4 regions of the Nonomuraea sp. NPDC050783 genome follow, and region 1 is predicted to be linked to each of the others. Evidence: riboswitches for the same ligand, from Rfam matches in the RefSeq annotation. Region 1 holds a riboswitch; each other region holds the start of a gene.

Region 1 (4,510 bases):
CGAGATTTCACGTGGGGCATAGCGGCGACCGGCGGCATCGCGCGGACCGTGGGGGCGGCCATCGCGGCCGAGCCCGGCATGCGGGTGGCCGCCGTCGGCTCCCGCGACCTCGGGCGGGCCCAGGCCCTGGCCGCGACGCTGGGCGCGGAGTCGGCGTACGGCTCCTACGAGCAGCTGTGCGCCGACCCGGCCGTGGACGCGGTCTACGTCGCCACGCCCCACGCCCAGCACCTGCCGGTGGCCGCGGCCGCGATCGCGCACGGCAAGGCCGTGTTGTGCGAGAAGCCGCTCGCCGCCACCGTGGAGGACGCCGCGACGATGGTGCGCCTGGCGCGCGAGGCGGGCGTCTTCCTCATGGAGGCGATGTGGATGCGGTTCAACCCGCTCATCCGCAGGCTCGCCGCCGACGAGCGGTTCGGCGAGATCCGCTCGGTGCAGGCGTCGTTCGGCTTCTCGCTGCCCTACGACCCGGCGCACCGGCTGTGGGCGCCCGAGCTGGGCGGCGGCGCCCTGCTCGACCTCGGCATCTACCCGTTCGGGCTGGCCCAGCTCCTGCTCGGCCGGCCCGCCGAGCTGCGGGTGACCGGCTCCCTGGCGCCCAGTGGGGTGGACGCGGAGGCGGCCGGGGTGCTCGTGTATCCCGGGGGCGGGCACGCCCTGGTGGCGGCCTCGCTGCTGGCGCACTACCCCAACGACGCCCACGTGGTGGGCACCGGGCTGCGGGCGCACCTCCCGGCGCCGTTCTGGGCGCCGGAGCGGATCGTGCTGACCGGGCCGCCCGGCACGGAGGCGGAGGAGCACGTGCTCGACCCGGCCGACAACGGTTACGCCGGCGAGCTGCGCGAGGTCCGCGCGGCGGTGGCCGAGGGCAGGACCGAATCGGCGATCATGCCTCTTGACGAATCCCTTGCCATGATGGGGCTTCTGGCCGACGCGCGGCGGCAACTCGGCTAGCTGGACTTTTAGGGATTTGTAATCCCCTTGCCACATGTATTACCTTGTGGGGCATCTCAGGGCATACGTCCGGTTTGTCCGACTATGTCTGACCATCGCGAGTGACATCGCATCACAGGATCGTCCTGTGACCGCTGAATCCGCCCGTGCGCGGAACCGGGGACCCACGTCCTTGGGGTGAATCGGCATAGACATGCCGTAGGGCAGCTTCCACGCCCGAACCCGTCAGCTAACCCGGTAAGCGGCATGGAAGCAAGGAGTAAGCCCCTCGATGGCCAAGCACCGCATCACCGCTGCCCGAAAGATGAGCATCGCCCGCGCCGCGCTCGGCGCGACCGTCATCGCCGGCGCCTTCGGCGCGCACGCCTCCGCGAACGCCGACAGCGCCCCCGCTCCCGAGCAGCAGATCACCGGGCAGGCCCCAGCCGCCGACCACGCCGCCGACCACGCCGCGCCCCGGTCCCGCACGAACGACGAGACCCGCATCAGCGTCACCGCCGACCAGGTCCTGGCCCTGGCCCGCTCCCAGGTCGGCACCAGCGAGAACGACGCCGGCGGCGGCACCCCGTACCAGCAGTGGTACGCCGCCTCCCGGCGGGCCGCCGAGACCATCGCCCGCGACGGCGGCAGGCCCGCCGACTACCTCAACGCCCCCTGGTGCGCCATGTTCGTCTCCTGGGTCGGCGAGAAGACCGGCGCCCGCCCGCAGGTCGGCTGGGACGCCTACACCGTCACCTACGCCAAGTGGTTCGAGGCCAACGACCGCTTCGGGACCCTCGCCAAGCCCGGCGCCGTGGTGTTCTTCTCCTGGAGCGGCAGCAAGGACCTCGACGACATCAACCACGTCGGGTTCGTCGTCAAGGACAACAGGGACGGCACGATCTCCACGATCGAGGGCAACACCGGCAACGGCAAGGTGGAGGAGCGCGTCCGGCCGAAGTCGCAGGTCGTCGGCTACGGCTACCCGGAGTACGCCTCCTGAGCCTGGCTCCGGCCCGCCCCCTCAGGCGAAGAAGCGGGCCAGGGCCGCGGTGACCGCGGCCGGGTCGTTCTCCATCGGGATGTGCCCGGCGCGCGGGACGCGGACCAGCTCGGTCTCCGGCATCTCGGCGGCGAAGCGCTCGGCGTACCGCACCTCCTGGAAGGTGTCGTCCTCGCCCCACACCAGCAGCTTCGGCGTCCGGTCGGCCCGCAGGGCGGGCACCAGGTCGAGCGTGTAGCGGCTGTCGGCGGCGCCCGCCAGCGCCATCCAGGAGCGGCGGACCCGGGCCTCCCGCCAGGGGCTCAGGTAGTCGGCCAGCTCTTCCTCCGACGCCGGGCGGGCCAGCGCCGTGGTGACCGCCGCGCGGCGGGCCGCCAGCAGCTCCTCGGCCGTCACCGCGGCCACCGCCGCGGGGTCGCGGAAGCGGGCCACGCCCGGCACCGGCCAGGAGTCGTAGGTCACCGAGTTGACCAGCGCCAGCCGCCGCACCTTCGCCGTCCCGGCGGCCAGCAGGTGCTGCGCCACGGCGCCGCCGATGTCGTGGCCGGCTACGTCCAGCGGCCCGGCCGCGCCCAGCGCCGCGGCGAAGCGGGCCGCCCACTCCGCCAGCCGGGGCACCGCCGCCGTCTCCAGGGTCAGCTCCCCCTCGGAGCGGCCCAGCCCCGGCAGGTCCACCGCGACCGGCCGCAGCCCGGCCGCGGCCAGGCCGTCCAGCACGGGCCGCCAGACCCGGCTCCAGTACGTCCCGTGCAGCAGCAGCACCAGCGGCCCCTCGCCCGCCGTGAGGTAGCTCGCCCGCAACCCGTCGATCTCGATCGTCATCCGTTCAGCCATGCCATAACCATCGTGTTCTGGACGGTGGCCGGTCAAATACCAGTTAGGGTATGGCGGTATGACTCTGGCGCAGCTCCGGGCACTGATCGCGGTCGCCGAGCACGGCGGGTTCACCGCCGCCGCCGAGCACACCGGCATGTCCCAGCCCGCCGTCAGCCGCGCCGTCGCCGCCCTGGAGCGCGAGCTCGGCGCGGCCCTGCTCGTCCGCCACCGCGACGGCGTCGCGCTCACCGAGGCCGGCCGGCGCGCCGTCGAGCGCGCCCGCGAGGCGCTGCGCCACTTCGACCTCGTCCGCGCCGACGTGGCCGCCGCCGCCGGCGCGATCACCGGCGAGCTGCGCCTGGCCAGCCTGCCCACCGCCACCGGCACCCTCATCGCCCGCCTGCTGCGGGCCCTCACCGACCGCCACCCGCACATCCGCGTGCGGCTGCTGGAGGGCGTGGACGACGACATCCGCGAGTGGCTGCGGCGCGGCGGCGTCGAGGTGGGCGTCGTCACGCTGCCCGCCCCCGGGCTGGAGACCGTGCCGCTCAGCACGCACGACATGGTGGCCGCGCTGCCCGCCGGGCACCCGCTGGCCGCGCGGCCGGTGGTGCCCGTGGCCGCGCTGGCCGGGCACCCGTTCATCCTCACCACCGCGGGCTGCCGGCCGCTCATCACGGGCGCGGCGCGGGAGGCGGGCGCCGCGCTGGACATCGCCTTCGAGGCCAGCGGGGCAGGCGCGATCCTGGAGATGGTCTCCGCCGGGCTCGGCGTCAGCATCGTGCCCACGCTGGGCCTGCCCGCCGACCTCGGCACGGTGGTGACCCGGCCGCTGGAGCCCCGGACCACCCGGACGCTGGCGCTGGCGGTGACCTCGCGCGCCGCCTGCTCCCCCGCCGCCCGCGCCTTCCTCGACCAGGCCGCCGCCGTCGTCACCCCCGCCGCTTGAGCCCCAGCGAGGCCCGCGGGGATCGCGGCCGGTGACCGGCGGGAGCGGGCCCCTGGCGGCTACCGGCCCGGGTCCTGTTCCAGCAGGCGCAGGCTCTCGCGGGCCCACTCGGCGCGGGCCCGCGCGACGGCGATCTGGCCCGCGAACACGTGCGCCTTCAGCGCGGCGATGCGGTCGTGCTCGGCCGGCGGGCGGTTCTTCAGCCGCTCCCTGAGCAGGTCGGTGTCCTTGGCCAGCAGCGCCTCCCGGTGCGCCCGCCACTCGGCGGCGAGCTGCTCCTGCTCGGCGATGAACGCCTTGAGCACCGACGCCGCCCGGTCCGGCTCGATCATGTCGAAGAACAGGGCCTGCAGGAAGAACGCGTCGCGCGCCGGGGGCGGGGGGTGGGCGGTGCCGAGCCAGGTCCGCAGCTCCTCCAGCCCGCGCTCGGTGATCGAGTAGACGGTCCGCCTCAGCCTGGTGCCCCGGATCTCCTTCTGGCCCTCGATGAGCCCGGCCTCCTCCATCTGGCGCAGGGTCGGGTAGATCTGGCTCTGCGGCGCCGACCACACCCAGCGCGGGGCGGCCTCGAAGAAGCGGGTCAGCTCGTACCCGTTCATGGGGCGCGCCTCCAGGACGCCGAGCAGCGCGTGCTGAAGCGACATGCCCACCAGCATAGGGAGGCGCTGACTCGTTCCCCTGGAACATGTATGGAGATACAGGTATTGTCCTCCCTGTCGTACGCGGGCGATCTTCCGCGTGGGCGGACGAGCGACCGGGGAGGTGCTGCGGCGGTGCGCACGGAGCTGGCCCGGGCGGGGCGGGCGCTG
Region 2 (4,510 bases), on a different contig from region 1:
GAAGCAGGTCATCGCGCGCCGCGCCGCCCAGCTCGTCCGGCCGGGCACCGCCGTCGCGCTGTCGGCGGGCACCACCACGTGGGCGCTGGCCCACCATCTGATCGGCGTGCCCGAGCTCACGGTGATCACCAACTCGATCCCCGTCGCCGACGTCTTCCACCGCAACCCGCGCGCCGACCGCACGGTCGTGCTGACCGGCGGGGTCCGCACCCCCTCGGACGCCCTGGTGGGCCCGGTCGCCGTGGCCGCGATCCGCCGCCTGCACGTGGACACGCTCTTCCTCGGCGTCCACGGGATGAGCGTGCGGGCCGGCTTCACCACGCCCAACCTGCTGGAGTCCGAGACCGACAGGGAGCTGGTGACGGCGGCCAACCGCCTGGTGGTGCCCGCCGACCACACCAAGTGGAACACGGTCGGCATCAGCACCATCGCCGAGCTGAGCGAGGCGGACGTGGTCATCAGCGACGCCGGGCTGCCGCAGGAGGCACGTACGGAGCTGGCCGACAGGGCCGGCGAACTCATCATCGCGGAAGAGGGCACGCTGTGAAGCGCACCATCACCCACCTGGCCGACGGCCGGGAGCTCATCTACTTCGACCGTCGTGACGACGCCGACCGCGGCGCGGTGGACCGGCGCGAGCTGGGCCCCCGCCCGGTGGCGTCCGAGCTGCGCTACGACCCGCTGACGGAGGAGTGGGTCGCGATCGCCGGGCACCGGCAGACGCGGACGTTCCAGCCGACCGGCACGGCGGCGGAGTGCCCGTTGTGCCCGTCGTCGGGGGACCGGCTCACGGAGATCCCGGCCTCCGACTACGACGTGGTGGTGTTCGAGAACCGCTTCCCCTCTTTTTCCGGAAATTTTGCGACTTATGAGGATGTGGGTGGGCTGAGTGCGGTCCGGCCCGGCGCGGGCCGGTGCGAGGTCGTCTGCTTCACCCCCGACCACGACTCCAGCTTCTCCCGCCTGTCCGACGACGGGGTCGAGCTGGTCATGGAGGCATGGGCCGACCGCACCGCCGAGCTGTCCGGCATCGAGGGCGTGGAGCAGGTGTTCTGCTTCGAGAACCGGGGCTCGGAGATCGGCATCACGCTGGCGCACCCGCACGGGCAGATCTACGCCTACCCGTACGTCACCCCGCGCACCAGGCTCCAGCTCGGCGCCGCCGCCCGCCACCAGGGCCCGGGGAACCTGTTCGCCGACGTCCTGGCCGCCGAGCGGGCCGCCGGCACGCGGGTGGTGGCCGCCAACGAGCACTGGACGGCGTTCGTGCCGGCCGCCGCGCGCTGGCCGTTCGAGGTGCACGTGTACCCGCACCGGCAGGTGCCCGACCTGCCGGCGCTGACGGAGGCGGAGCGGGCCGCGTTCGCGCCGCTCTACACCTCGGTGCTGCGGGCCTTCGACGGGCTGTTCGGGGTCGTGATGCCGTACATCTCGGCCTGGCACCAGGCGCCCGTGCGGGAGGGGCGGGAGCTGGCGTACCTGCATCTGGAGCTGTTCAGCGTCAGGCGGGCGCCCGGGAAGCTGAAGTACCTGGCCGGATCGGAGTCGGCGATGGGCGCGTTCGTCAACGACGTGCTGCCGGAGGAGGCGGCCCGCATGCTCCGATCACAACTTGATCACTAATAGATTTCTACTTAAGGTCGCATGAATCGTGATCTACCACTAACATCCCGATATGCACCGGTGGTCACAACCGTTGCACGCCTAATCCCGGGCGCGTCGCCCGGGAGCCGGGGACCCACCGCACCTGGGGTGAATCCACTTCGGTGGTAGGGACGCACTCTCACGCCCGAACCCGTCAGCTAACCCGGCCGGCAGAGGGAGAGGAACCCGAGTACGTGGCGGCTTCGCCCCCCGCACCCCAGGCCATCGGCTCCGGCCTCGCCGCCACCGGCCTGATCGCCGCCCTGGTCGTCGGCACGGTCGCGGCCCTCCCGGCGGCCCCGGCGCGGGCCCAGGTGGCGGCGGTCGCGCCGAAACCCACCGCGCTGAAGCTCACCGCGCCGAAGCCCACCGAGGCCCAGCTCCGCGCCCAGCTCAAGCGGCTCAACACCAAGGTCGACAAGCTCATCGAGCAGTACAACCTCAAGCGCGTCGAGCTGGCCAAGGCGCAGGAGGCGGCCGGCGCGGCGAAGGAGCGCCTGGCCGCCGCCGACCGCACGCTGGCCACGACCGAGCAGCGCGTCGCCGAACTCGCCCGGCTGCGCTACCAGAACGGCAACCCGCCGGTGCCCGGCTTCATGCTGGACGGCGCCAGCGCGGCAGTCCTCGACCAGCTCACCGCCGAGCAGCAGGCGCTGGTGCAGAACGTGGCCAAGGCCCGCGACGAGAAGAAGAAGGCCGCCGCCGAGGCCGAGGCGCTGACGGACAAGATCCGCGACGACGCGGCGGACGTGGCGGAGCAGCGCGACGAGGCCGAGGACGTCATCGACGACATCAAGGAGAAGCTGGCGGACCTCGTCCCGTACGCCGGCGGCCGCACGTCCAACGGCACCTGGGCCCCCGAGCTGCCGGCCGGCGCGGACAACATCACCCCGCGCACCCGCCTGATGCGCGAGCAGGTACGCAAGAACTTCGCGCTGCCGTTCTCGGTGGGCTGCTTCCGCTCCGGCGCCGGCGGCGAGCACCCGCTCGGCCGCGCCTGCGACTTCATGATGAGCACCGGCGGCAGCATGCCCACCGCCGCCAACGCCGCCCTGGGCGACCGCCTCGCCGCCTGGGCCCTGCAGAACAAGGACAAACTCGGCGTCAAGTACGTGATCTGGAAGCAGCGCATCAACTCGGGCTCCGGCTGGCGCCCGATGTCCGACCGCGGCAGCATCACCGAGAACCACTACGACCACGTGCACATCTCGATGAACTGAGACCAGGGCCAGGGAGGCCAGGGTCAGGGAGGTCAGGGTCAGGGAGGTCAGGGTCAGAACCGCCGGGGAGCCCGCGGGACGAGCAGCCCCCGGTTGAACGCCTCGCTGACGGCGGCGGCCCGGTCGCCCACGCCGAGCTTGGCGTAGATGTTCAGAAGGTGGCTCTTGACCGTGGCCTCGGTGATGAACAGCCGGGCGGCCGCCTCGCGGTTGGTGTTCCCGGCCGCCACGAGCTCCAGGACCTCCAGCTCCCGCCGGCTGAGCAGGTGCGGCGGGGGTGTCCTGACCCGGTTCATCAGCCGTGCCGCCACCGAGGGGGACAACACGCTCTCGCCCCTGGCGGCGGCCCGCGCGCCTCGCAGCAGCTCCTCCCGGGGGGAGTCCTTGAGCAGGTAGCCGGTCGCGCCCGCCTCGATCGCCGGGAGGACGTGGGTGTCGGTGTCGTAGGTGGTCAGCACCAGCACGCGCGCGGTGACGCCGCACCTGGCCAGCTCGTGGATCGCGGTCAGCCCGTCCATGCCCGGCATGCGCAGGTCCATCAGGATCACGTCGGGGCTGAGCTCCTGGGCGAGCCGTACGGCCGTGGCGCCGTCCGCGGCCTCGCCCAGCACCTCGAACCCGGGCGCGGAGGCGAACATGCTGCTCAGCCCGTCCCTGACGACGGGATGGTCGTCCGCGATCACCAACCGGATCGGGGTTCCGGCCGCCGGCTCGGCCGCGTGATCGGTCATGCGTGGCTCCCTGCCGGCAGCGTGGGGACGCGGGCCGAGATCCCGGTGCCGGCGCCGGGCTCGGACTCGATCTGTAAGGTCCCGGACAGCCCTTCGACGCGCTGCCGCATGATGGCCAGGCCGAATCCGCCGCCGCGGGACGGCGGCCGCGACCCGCCGTCCGTGGCCGTACCGGCTCCGAGACCCTCCGGATCGAAGCCCCTGCCGTCGTCGCGCACGTCCAGTGCCACCTCGTGCTCCAGGTAGGACAGCGTCAGCCCGACCCTGGTCGCGTGCGCGTGCTTGGCCACGTTGGCCAGCGCCTCCTGCGCCGTGCGCAGCAGCGCGAACTCGGCCTCCGGTGCCATCGGCCGCGCCGTGCCGGTCGTCGTGACCCGGACGGCGAGCCCGTGCAGCTTCGACCACCGGCCGGCGACGTCGGCGAGCGCGTCGCCCAGGCGGGCGCCCTCCAGCGGCTCGGGCCGCAGCGCGTCGACCGAGCGCCGGGCCTCGGCCAGGCTCTCCCTGGCCAGGCCCTTGACGGCGTCGAAGGGCCGGCGCCACAGCGCCGGGACCTCGTGCATCTGCTCGGCCGCCTGGAGCTGCGCGATGATCCCGGTCAGCCCCTGCGCCAGGGTGTCGTGGATCTCGCGGGCCATCCGCTGGCGCTCGTCGAGCACCCCCGCCTCCCGGGCCTGGGCGAGCAGCTGGGCGTGCAGGCCGGCGTTCTCGGCGAGCGTCGCCTCCAGGAGGCGATTCGTCCGGCTCAGCTCCTCAAGGGTCTGCTCGCGCCGATCCTCCTCCTTCTCGGCGAGCCGCAGGACCCAGGCGCAGCCGCACATCATGGCGATGTTGAAGGCGACGACGGTCACGTAGAGCGTCAGGCCGAGCCCGGTCGTCGTGTCCACGCTGGAGGCCTGTGCGCCACCGGCCAGG
Region 3 (4,510 bases), on a different contig from region 1:
AAGTCGCGGGCCGGGTCGGGCGGGCCCGTGTCCAGCAGGTGCCAGGGGGTGCTGAACGCGACCACCGCCAGGATGACGGCGGCCAGCGCAGCCAGGGCGAGCGCGGCCTGGCGGCGCAGCCGGGCATCGCCGGGCAGGTGGCGCGGGCCGGCCTTCTCGTCGTACGCGGGACCGCCGCTGACCGCCCGGTCCCCGCTCCCGTCCGTCCGCCGCCCTTCTCCGGCGGCTCCCTCACCCGGCTCCCCGCTCTCAGCCCGCTCCCCGCCTTCAGCAGTTCGTTCTCCGCCCCCGGCCCGATCGCTGCCCACGGCCCGATTGTCGCCCTCGGCCCGGTCACCCTCGGCCGGGTCGCCCTGCTCGGCCCGGTCGCCGTCCTGGGTGGGTTGTGCGGTCCGGGCTCGGTCGCCGGTCACGGTGGGTTGCTCGGTCCCGGCCCTTTCGCCGGTCCCAGCGGGTTCCGCGCCGGAGGGCCCGTCCGTGCTGGAGGGCCGTTTCGCGTCGGCTGCGGGCAGCACGCCGGGTTGGAGGCGGTCGCCGGGGCGGAGGTGGTCGCCCGGTCGGGGGTCGCCGCCGAACCCGGGGGCGTCGCCGGGCCCTTGGTGGTCGTCGTCCTTCGTCGCGGCCATGGTTCCACCATGACCCTGTTCCAGGCCGTCCGCCCGGTCACCGCCGGCGGGCGTGCCCGCCTCGGGCGCGGAGTCGTCCGTCTCCTGCCGTTCGCTCATCTGCCTCCCCCTCCTACGCGAGCTGCTCTCGCATGTACGCGCGCCACCGTGCCGTCAGCGTGGCCGCGGAGAGCCCCAGCGAGGCGAGCGCCCGATGGACGCCGACCACCTGGGCCGCACGGTAGAGCCGTACCAGGGTCCCCTCACCGAGCCGGTCAGCGATGAATCGACACGCCAGCCAGGCCTCCTGGTACGCCCGCGCGAGCCGCGCCGGGTCCCGCCCGTCCGCCGCGAAAGCCGCAGGTCCGGGCAATTCGCTGGGCAGGCGTCCGGCTCGCACCTCATCGGCCAGCTCGGCGGCGGCGACCCGTACGGGCAGTCCCGAGTCGCGGTAGCCGACGTAGTCGGCGAACCCCTCGTAGAGCCAGACCGGCAGCCGGTCGGTGCCGGCGGCGACGTGGGTGAGCTCGTGGGCGAGCACGACGTCCCTGCCGGTGGGGTTGAGCCGGGCGAAGACCTCGGGGACGACGATCACCCGGTCGCCGTCGGCCAGGGCGGCCAGGCCGTCGATCGGGCCCGTACCGGCCAGCCGGGCCGCCTCGGCGGCGGAGCGCGGGACGACGATCAGCGGACGCACCGGCCCGCCGAGGACGTCGGCGACCCGGAGGGCGGCGGTGTCGGCCCGGCGCGCCAGCTCGCCGAGCGTGGCGGGCGGCGTCCCGTGCCCGACGACCACGGCCCGCGCTCCCCTGACGGTGACGGACTCCCCCGGCCAGAGGCCGCGCGCTCCGGGGACCGGCGAGGAGGGGCCGGTGAGAGGGGCGTCCGCGGCCGGGGCGAGGGCGGTGGCGAGGAGCAGGAGGGCGGTCACCGCACCCCGTCGGCTCACCTGCTCGGACACGATGCCCGATAGTAGTAGTCGCGCCGGGCGAAGACAGAGGCGAAGACAGAGGGGACGAAGACAAAGGGGACGAAGACGGGCGGCCCCGCCACGGTCCCTTCCGGGGCCGTGGCGGGGCCGCTGTCACGCGCCGGGACGGGCCGCGCCCACGAACGACGACCTGCGCCATCCGCTCAGCTTGTCGATGCGTACCCGCTCGCCCGTCCTGGGCGAGTGGATCATCTTGCCCTTGCCGACGTACATGCCGACGTGGCCGAGACCGCTGAAGAACATCAGGTCACCCGGCTTGAGCCTCTTCCAGGAGACCTTCGTCCTGATACGGGCGAACTGGCTGCTCGCCACGCGCGGGAGCCTCACCCCGGCCTTCTTCCAGGCGTACTGGACGAGTCCGGAGCAGTCGAACGAGCCGGGCCCGGTGCCGCCGTAGCGGTACGGGTCACCGATCTGCTTCTTGGCCACGGCGACGGCCTTGAAGGCCCTCGCTTTCTGCCGAGCGGCCCTGGCGGTCCTCGCCGACCTCACCTTGGCCTTCGCCGACCTGGCGGCGGTGCCGGCCCTGGCCACGGAGGTCGTGGTGGCGGTGGTGGTGGTGACGGTGGAGGCCGCGGCCGAGCCGCTCGTCGTCGCCGCCTGAGCCGCTGGGGCATGGAGGATCGTCCCTCCGGCCGTCACGGTCATCGTGAGCGCCGCGCCACTCAGGGCAAGGCGGGACAGACGGGGGTTCTGCGGGGAGGTAGACAGGATTTCTCCTTGGAGCTTCCACGAACGCCTACCGGGTTAGCTGACGGATTCGGGCCTGGAAGTAGCCCTACGGCGCGATACGCGCCGATTCACCCCTGATCCCGGGGACGGGATCGGTGGTTCCCCGGCTCCGTGCTCCTGGCTGCACGGATTCGGCAGGTCGCCGCCCGTTGAGGTTGTTCGCATGGGGACGTACGGGCGCGACCGGCGGATTGGTATCTGGCACACATCGGGGGGACCGATGGAGGTTCGCGGCGACATGGCGTGCCGTCGCGACGCCAGAAGTTACGCCGAAAGGTCACGGATCGGCAAAGGGAACGGCAGGTTGTAAAGATCAGAAAGGAAGTCCAGTCAGGATCGAAACCCCTGCTGGAACACCAGACGCTGTTACCCGAATGTGACCCTGCTCACAATTCGCGGCACAGCCCGGTGTAAGGTCCCATTCGTCACTTTTGTCACACCTTTCTCGCCTTCATCCGGAACCCCGTCGCCGCGAGGGCGCCGGCGGCGAGCCGGTCACGCTCGATGCGCCACAGCTCCTCGACGACCTTGGTGTGACCGTTCACGACCTTTCCGCCGATATATCGGGTTATGTACGGTTCACGGCGCAGGCTGACCACCTCGAACCGCTCGCCGAGCGCCGTCAGCATGTCCGCCGCCGGATGATGGTCGTGGTGCGCCGCGCGCCACCGCCCAGCCGGATCGCCACCCTCCCGCGGGAAGTCCGCCACGCCGGCGGCGGCCAGCAACGATCCGGCATCGTAGAACCAGGCGGCGGTGGCCGCGTCCGCCCAGTCCCACGCGAACTCGTCCACCAGCAACGTCCCGCCCGGTATCAGCAGGTCGTACGCGTGGTCGAGTGCCGCGCCGAGCGGGTGCATGTGGTGCAGCGAGAGCGACATGACGATCACTTCGTACGATCCGCCGTCGTAGAAGGGCGCGCCGTCGCGGACGGTCAGGTCGGCACGCAGGGCGGGCACCCCGGCCGCGCGGGCCGCCGCCACGGCCTCCGCCGCGCTGTCGATCGCGGTGACCTCGTGGCCGCGCCGGATGAGTGCCGCGGCCAGCTCGCCACGCCCGCAACCGGCGTCCAGGACGCGTTGCGGGCCCGGCGGCAGCTCCTCGTCGAGCCATGCCTGCTGGTGGTTGTCCAGGTTCTCCATGCGTCGAGCATGCGGGTTCGCTCCCATGCGCACCACTGCGGGTCTGGCATGGAACCCATAAGCTGGGCGCATGGTTGATCTGTGGTCGTTGCGGGTTCTGGTGGAGGTCGGCAGGCTCGGCTCGTTCTCGGCGGCGGCCGAGGAGCTGTCCATGACGCAGCCGGCCGTGTCCCGGCAGATCGCCACGCTGGAGCGGCGTGCGGGGGTGCGGCTGTTCGAGCGGCTGCCGCGCGGCGTCCGGGCGACCGACGCCGGACGGGCGGCGCTGGAGCAGGCCGGGGAGGTGCTGCGCGGGGTGCGGCTGTTCGAGACCCGGATGCGGGCCTTCGCGACGGCCGAGGCGGGACGGGTGCGGGTGTCGGCGTTCCCGAGCGCGGTGACGACGTACCTGCCGGAGCGCTTCCGCGCGTTCACCGCCAGGCATCCCGGGGTGGAGCTGTCGCTGACCGTGCGCTCCGGCGAGCACGACCCGTGCGAGGCCGTGCTGGAAGGCACCGCCGACCTCGCACTGCTCACCTCCTGGGACATGGCGGACACCCCGGGCGTCACCCTGACCCCGCTGCACGAGGACGAGCTCCTGGTCGCCCTGCCGGCCGCGCACCCGCTGGCGTCGGCGGGCGGGCGGGTGCGGCTGCGGGAGCTGGCCGGGGAGCCCTGGATCGACGGCACGCATCCCGACTGCCTCGGGCCGCTCGCCCCGCTGGCGGCGGCGCTGGGCGGGCCGCCGCGCATCAGCCACGTCTGCGACGACTGGAACGGCCGGCAAGGGCTGGTGGCGGCCGGGGTGGGGGTCATGCTCTATCCGTCGATCGCGGGATACGGCGCCGCGCGGTCCGACATCCGGCTCCTGCGCCCCGTGCCGGCCCTCCCCCGCCGCACCGTCCTCGCCGCCACCCTCCCCCCGACCGACCGCCCCCCGGCCGTCTCCACCTTCCTCACCACCCTGCGCTCCGCCTGACAGTGCTTTGCCGGCTCGTTGGGGCGGGCGCCGAAAGCAGTGCCTTACTGGTCAGGGGCCGGGAGGAGCACTCGGCGGGCGG
Region 4 (4,510 bases), on a different contig from region 1:
GCGCGCTGGTGATCGCGGTCGTCGCGCTGCGCCTGCCGCGCCGGGCGGGCACCGGCGGCGGCGGGCGCCCCGACTACGCGGGCATCGCGGTCTTCACGGTGGCCATCACCGCGCTGCTGCTGGGGCTGACGGAGAAGGGGCTGGACGGCCACACGTGGGTGGACCTGCCCGTGGCGGGGCCGATCCTGCTGGCGCTGGCGGCACTGGTGGTGTTCGTGGTGGTGGAGCGGCGGGCGGCCAACCCGATCATGCCGATGCACCTGTTCGGCGTGCGTACGTACACGCTGGTCAACGTGACCTCGTTCTGCACGGCCTTCTGCATGTACGCCGGCGTCGTCTTCCTGCCGCGCTACTTCCAGGAGGCGCTGGGCGCCGACGCGACCGAGTCGGGCCTGCGGATCTACCCGATGATGCTGGCCATGGTCGCGGGCAGCGCCATCATGGGCTCGCTCATGTCCAGGACCAGGGTCTACAAGCCGTGGCTGGTGGCCGCCCCGTTCCTGCTCGTGGCCGGCACGCTGCTGTGCCTCGGCCTCACCGCGCACACCGGCGGCCTGGCGCTGGCGGTGTGGATGGCGCTGATCGGGCTGGGCATGGGGCCGATGTTGTCGGGGCTGACCGTGGCCGTCCAGCAGTCGGTACCGCCCGCCTACATCGGCACGGCCTCGGCCAACCTCACCTTCTTCCGCCAGATCGGCGGCTCGGTGGCGCTGGCCGTCGGCGGCACCCTCTACACCTCGACGCTGGCCGAGCAGGCGCCGCTGCACGGCCTGCCCGCCGCGCACGCCGCCGCCTCGGCCGCGGTCATCCCGTCGCTGGGCGTGGCGGGCGCGCTGGTCGCCCTCGTGGCGCTGATCGCCATGCCCGGCAGGCGGCTGGAGGTGCCGGCCGTTCAGCAGAGCAAGGTTGAGGCCAGTTTCGCGTCGTAAGGAGCATCGTGCGAAGCTGTGAGGGTCCCCAACATCATGGAGGTCCTCAATGGCGGAGTCATCGGAGCCGGAAGTCAGCGAAACACCCGAGGACGAGATGAAGCGCAAGTTCCGCGAGGCGCTGGAGCGCAAGCGCAACCAGCATGCGGGCGGGGGCGCGGGCGGTAAGGGCGGCGACCCGTCGAAGATCCACGGGACGCACGGTCCGGCCGCGAACAAGCGATCCTTCAGGCGCAAGAGCGGCGGCTGAGATCCGGACGACGCAGGGGGCGCGGATATTCCGCGCCCCCTCTTTCTTTGCCTAGGGGATAGGTAGATCTTTTGTCCTATTCATGACGATTCGTTTGCGTTCGTCCGTTATGGGTGGTTAAGTGTGGGCCATTGACCAGCCGAATCCCGCACCAGCCGGGAACCGGGGACCCACCTTGTTGGGGTGAATCCGGCACTGCGCCGGTAGGGCAGCTCCTCGTCCGAACCCGTCAGCTAACCCGGTAGGCGTGATGGAGAGGAACACCCACATGTCTCACCGCGTCACACCTCCAGACGCCGGCTCCCACCGGGCCGCCATCTCCGCCGTCGGCGTCGTGCCGGCCGCTCGCTGAGCAGCCTGTCAACCAGGCTTTTCCCGCGCTTCGCGCAGCCCCCTGTGTCAGGTGTCCTCCCTGGCTGCGCCCTTCTCCCCTGAAGTTCCGCTGAAGCGCGTCCCTGTCCCCTCACGAAGGACCTCACTGCTCCATGTCTGCTCGCTCCGGCCTGCGTTCCTTCGCCTTGCTCACGGCCTGTTCGCTCGGCGCGCTCACCGCCTGCTCCCTCGGCGCCGCCGCCCACGCCGACACCGACGAGAAGATCCTGCTCAAGGGCTCGACCACGGCCTCCTACTTCTGGGACGACGCCTCCGGCCGGGCCGGTGACACGGGACTGCCGGCCAGCGGCAAGCCCATGCAGAAGGGCCTGGCCGCCAGCCCGAGCTGGCCCCTCATGACCGAGGGCTACGTGCTCTACAAGGGCAAGAAGGCGCCGTTCTTCGTCGGCGACCGCGGCCCCGGCGTCCCCTCCAGCCGCGGCGTCATGCTGGATCTGGACGCCAAGACCTTCGCCGAGCTGACCGGCGGCACGTTCAACTCCAGCACGCTCGGCGTGGACGGCGTCGGCGGTCAGGGCCACATCAAGGTCCAGTACGTCATCACCAAGTGGGGCCCCGGCGTCGGCAAGAAGAACTACCCGGTCGCCTTCTCCACCGGCGCCTGGGCGGTACGCGACAACGACCCGGCCGAGCCCCCGAAGGTCCTGGCCGAGGCGAGCGAGCCGGCACAGCGGCCCGCGGCCGCCACGAAGCCCGAGCGGCCCGCCGAGGAGCCCGCCACGGAAGCCGAGAAGCCGGCCACCGGGTCCGCCACGGGGTCCGCCACCGGGTCCGCCGAGCGGCCCGCCGCCGAGGCCGAGCGGACCGCCGAGGCGGCCGCGGGCTCCGGCAGGGCCGTCGCCCCCGCCCCTGCCTCCGCCCCCGCCTCCGCCCCCGCCGGGCAGGAGGAGTCCACCGGGCGCCCGGTCGAGGCCGCCTCCGTGGGTCAGGCCGAGGAGAACGGCGGCGTGGGCCGCACCCTGCTGTCGGGCGTGCTCGCCCTGGCCGGCGGGGGCCTGGTGCTGGGCATCGACCGCCTCAGACGGCTGGCCAAGCGCTGACGCGGCCTGCGGCGGAGCTTTACGTCACCGCACCAGAATGACATTCTAGTGCGGTGACCACGCACGTAACCGCCAACGGCATCGACATCGCCTACGAGAGCTTCGGCTCGCCGGAAGGCCGGCCGCTGCTCCTCATCATGGGCCTCGGCGCCCAGCTCATCCACTGGGACGAGGAGTTCTGCGAGCTCCTGGCCGAGCAGGGGCACCACGTCGTCCGGTTCGACAACCGCGACGCCGGCCTGTCCACCCACCTCGACCAGGCGGGCCTGCCCGCGCACGGGGCGGCGCCGCCGTACCTGCTGGACGACATGGCCGACGACACCGCCGGCCTCATGGACGCCCTCGGCTGGCCGCGGGCCCACGTGGTGGGCGCCTCGATGGGCGGGATGATCGCCCAGGCCCTGGCCATCCGCCATCCGGCGCGCGTGCTGACCCTGACCTCCATCATGTCCACCCCGAGCCCCGAGATCGCCCCGCCGACCGCCGAGGCGGCCGCGATCCTCATGGCCAGGCCGGCCGCGGACCGCGAGGGCGTGCTGGCGCAGGCGGTGCGGACCTGGTCCGTCATCGGCTCGCCCGGCTACGAGCTGGACCGCGAGCGCGTCACCACGCTCGCCGGGCTGGCCTACGACCGCTGCTTCGACCCCGCGGGCACCGGCCGCCAGCTCGCCGCCATCATGGCCTCGGGCAGCCGCGTCGAGGCACTCGGCCGGGTGAGCGTGCCCGCGCTGGTCCTGCACGGCGAGGCCGACCAGCTCGTCCCCGTGGCCGGCGGCCGGGCCACGGCCGCGGCCATTCCCGGCGCCCGGCTGGTGACGTACCCCGGCATGGGACACGACCTGCCGCGCGCGCTCTGGCCCGAGATCGTCGGCGAGATCACCAAGCTCACGAGCGGCGCCTGAGCCCGGGCGCGCGGCGGCCCGCGCCCCGGACCGGGCGCGGGCCACGGCATGCCCGGGCAGGGCGGACAAGGGTGCGAGTCACGAAAAACTCTCGCGGCAGCGGAGGATCTCCGCCACATTCCGTTCAGCCCACTCGGCCACCACCGACAGCGGCCCGTGCAGCGAGTGCCCCAGCTCGGTCAGCGTGTACTCCACGCGCGGCGGCACCTCGGCGAACACCTTCCGCGTCACCAGCCCGTCCTGCTCCATCGCCCGCAGGGTCTGGGTGAGCACCTTCGGCGTGACGCCCCCGATGCGCGTGCGGAGCTGCGTGAAGCGCATCGGCCCGCCCCGGAGGCTGAGCAGCACCAGTGTCGACCACTTGTCACCGATCCTGTCCAGGACCACTCGTGTGGGGCAATCAGGGTCGAAGACATCACCGGTATCCATAAGGTACTTATAGCACGATGAAGTAACCAGTATCCGATGGATACTCTTGGCGGCATGAAGATCCTCGTCTTTGGCGCGACCGGCATGATCGGCCGGCGCGTCGTAGCAGAGCTCACCGACCGCGGGCACGAGGTGACCGGCGTCAGCCGCTCGGGCGGCCCGGTCAAGGGCGACGTCCGCGACACCGCCACCCTGGCCAAGGGGCACGACGCCGTGGTCTCGGCCATCGCCCCGCCCCGCGACGGCACCGAGCCGGAAGGCCCGTTCATGGAGGCCAGCCGCGCTCTCGTCGAGGGCGCGCGCGAGGCCGGCGTGCGCCGCCTGATCGTCGTCGGCGGCGCCGGCAGCCTCAAGGTGGCCCCGGGCGTGGACCTGGTCGACACGCCCGAGTTCCCGGACGTCTACAAGAAGGAGGCCCTGGCCGGCCGCTCGGTCCTCGGCTTCTTCCGGCAGGTGGACGACCTCGACTGGACCTACATCTCGCCGGCCGCCGAGATCGCGCCCGGCGAGCGCACCGGCGTCTACCGCATCGGACAGGAGGACCTGCTCGCCGACTCCCAGGGCCGC

The links. A riboswitch is a leader RNA that binds a small molecule or an ion and turns the genes downstream of it on or off. The one in region 1 is predicted to bind cyclic di-AMP.
Region 2: linked by a shared signal. The riboswitch ahead of AB0H75_RS49120 (coiled-coil domain-containing protein) and the one ahead of AB0H75_RS17890 (CHAP domain-containing protein) in region 1 are both predicted to bind cyclic di-AMP.
Region 3: linked by a shared signal. The riboswitch ahead of AB0H75_RS10400 (C40 family peptidase) and the one ahead of AB0H75_RS17890 (CHAP domain-containing protein) in region 1 are both predicted to bind cyclic di-AMP.
Region 4: linked by a shared signal. The riboswitch ahead of AB0H75_RS23345 (hypothetical protein) and the one ahead of AB0H75_RS17890 (CHAP domain-containing protein) in region 1 are both predicted to bind cyclic di-AMP.

The regions. Positions count from the first base shown of each region.
Region 1 is NZ_JBFAHK010000006.1:84,713-89,222, reverse strand. It holds gene AB0H75_RS17895 (Gfo/Idh/MocA family protein) at 1-954, shown strand, start outside; cyclic di-AMP (ydaO/yuaA leader) riboswitch at 1,077-1,213, shown strand; gene AB0H75_RS17890 (CHAP domain-containing protein) at 1,226-1,936, shown strand; gene AB0H75_RS17885 (alpha/beta fold hydrolase) at 1,958-2,770, opposite strand; gene AB0H75_RS17880 (LysR family transcriptional regulator) at 2,829-3,701, shown strand; gene AB0H75_RS17875 (PadR family transcriptional regulator) at 3,761-4,345, opposite strand; gene AB0H75_RS17870 (class II aldolase/adducin family protein) at 4,475-4,510, shown strand, end outside.
Region 2 is NZ_JBFAHK010000046.1:13,884-18,393, reverse strand. It holds gene AB0H75_RS49130 (DeoR/GlpR family DNA-binding transcription regulator) at 1-547, shown strand, start outside; gene galT (galactose-1-phosphate uridylyltransferase) at 544-1,623, shown strand; cyclic di-AMP (ydaO/yuaA leader) riboswitch at 1,692-1,831, shown strand; gene AB0H75_RS49120 (coiled-coil domain-containing protein) at 1,839-2,864, shown strand; gene AB0H75_RS49115 (response regulator) at 2,918-3,595, opposite strand; gene AB0H75_RS49110 (sensor histidine kinase) at 3,592-4,510, opposite strand, start outside.
Region 3 is NZ_JBFAHK010000003.1:490,400-494,909, forward strand. It holds gene AB0H75_RS10390 (M48 family metalloprotease) at 1-725, opposite strand, end outside; gene AB0H75_RS10395 (hypothetical protein) at 739-1,566, opposite strand; gene AB0H75_RS10400 (C40 family peptidase) at 1,690-2,025, opposite strand; gene AB0H75_RS10405 (hypothetical protein) at 2,036-2,200, shown strand; cyclic di-AMP (ydaO/yuaA leader) riboswitch at 2,318-2,475, opposite strand; gene AB0H75_RS10410 (class I SAM-dependent methyltransferase) at 2,763-3,470, opposite strand; gene AB0H75_RS10415 (LysR family transcriptional regulator) at 3,541-4,428, shown strand; gene AB0H75_RS10420 (ABC transporter ATP-binding protein) at 4,473-4,510, opposite strand, start outside.
Region 4 is NZ_JBFAHK010000008.1:154,341-158,850, reverse strand. It holds gene AB0H75_RS23355 (MDR family MFS transporter) at 1-929, shown strand, start outside; gene AB0H75_RS23350 (DUF5302 domain-containing protein) at 979-1,179, shown strand; cyclic di-AMP (ydaO/yuaA leader) riboswitch at 1,307-1,442, shown strand; gene AB0H75_RS23345 (hypothetical protein) at 1,665-2,612, shown strand; gene AB0H75_RS23340 (alpha/beta fold hydrolase) at 2,666-3,514, shown strand; gene AB0H75_RS23335 (winged helix-turn-helix transcriptional regulator) at 3,593-3,943, opposite strand; gene AB0H75_RS23330 (NAD(P)-dependent oxidoreductase) at 3,998-4,510, shown strand, end outside.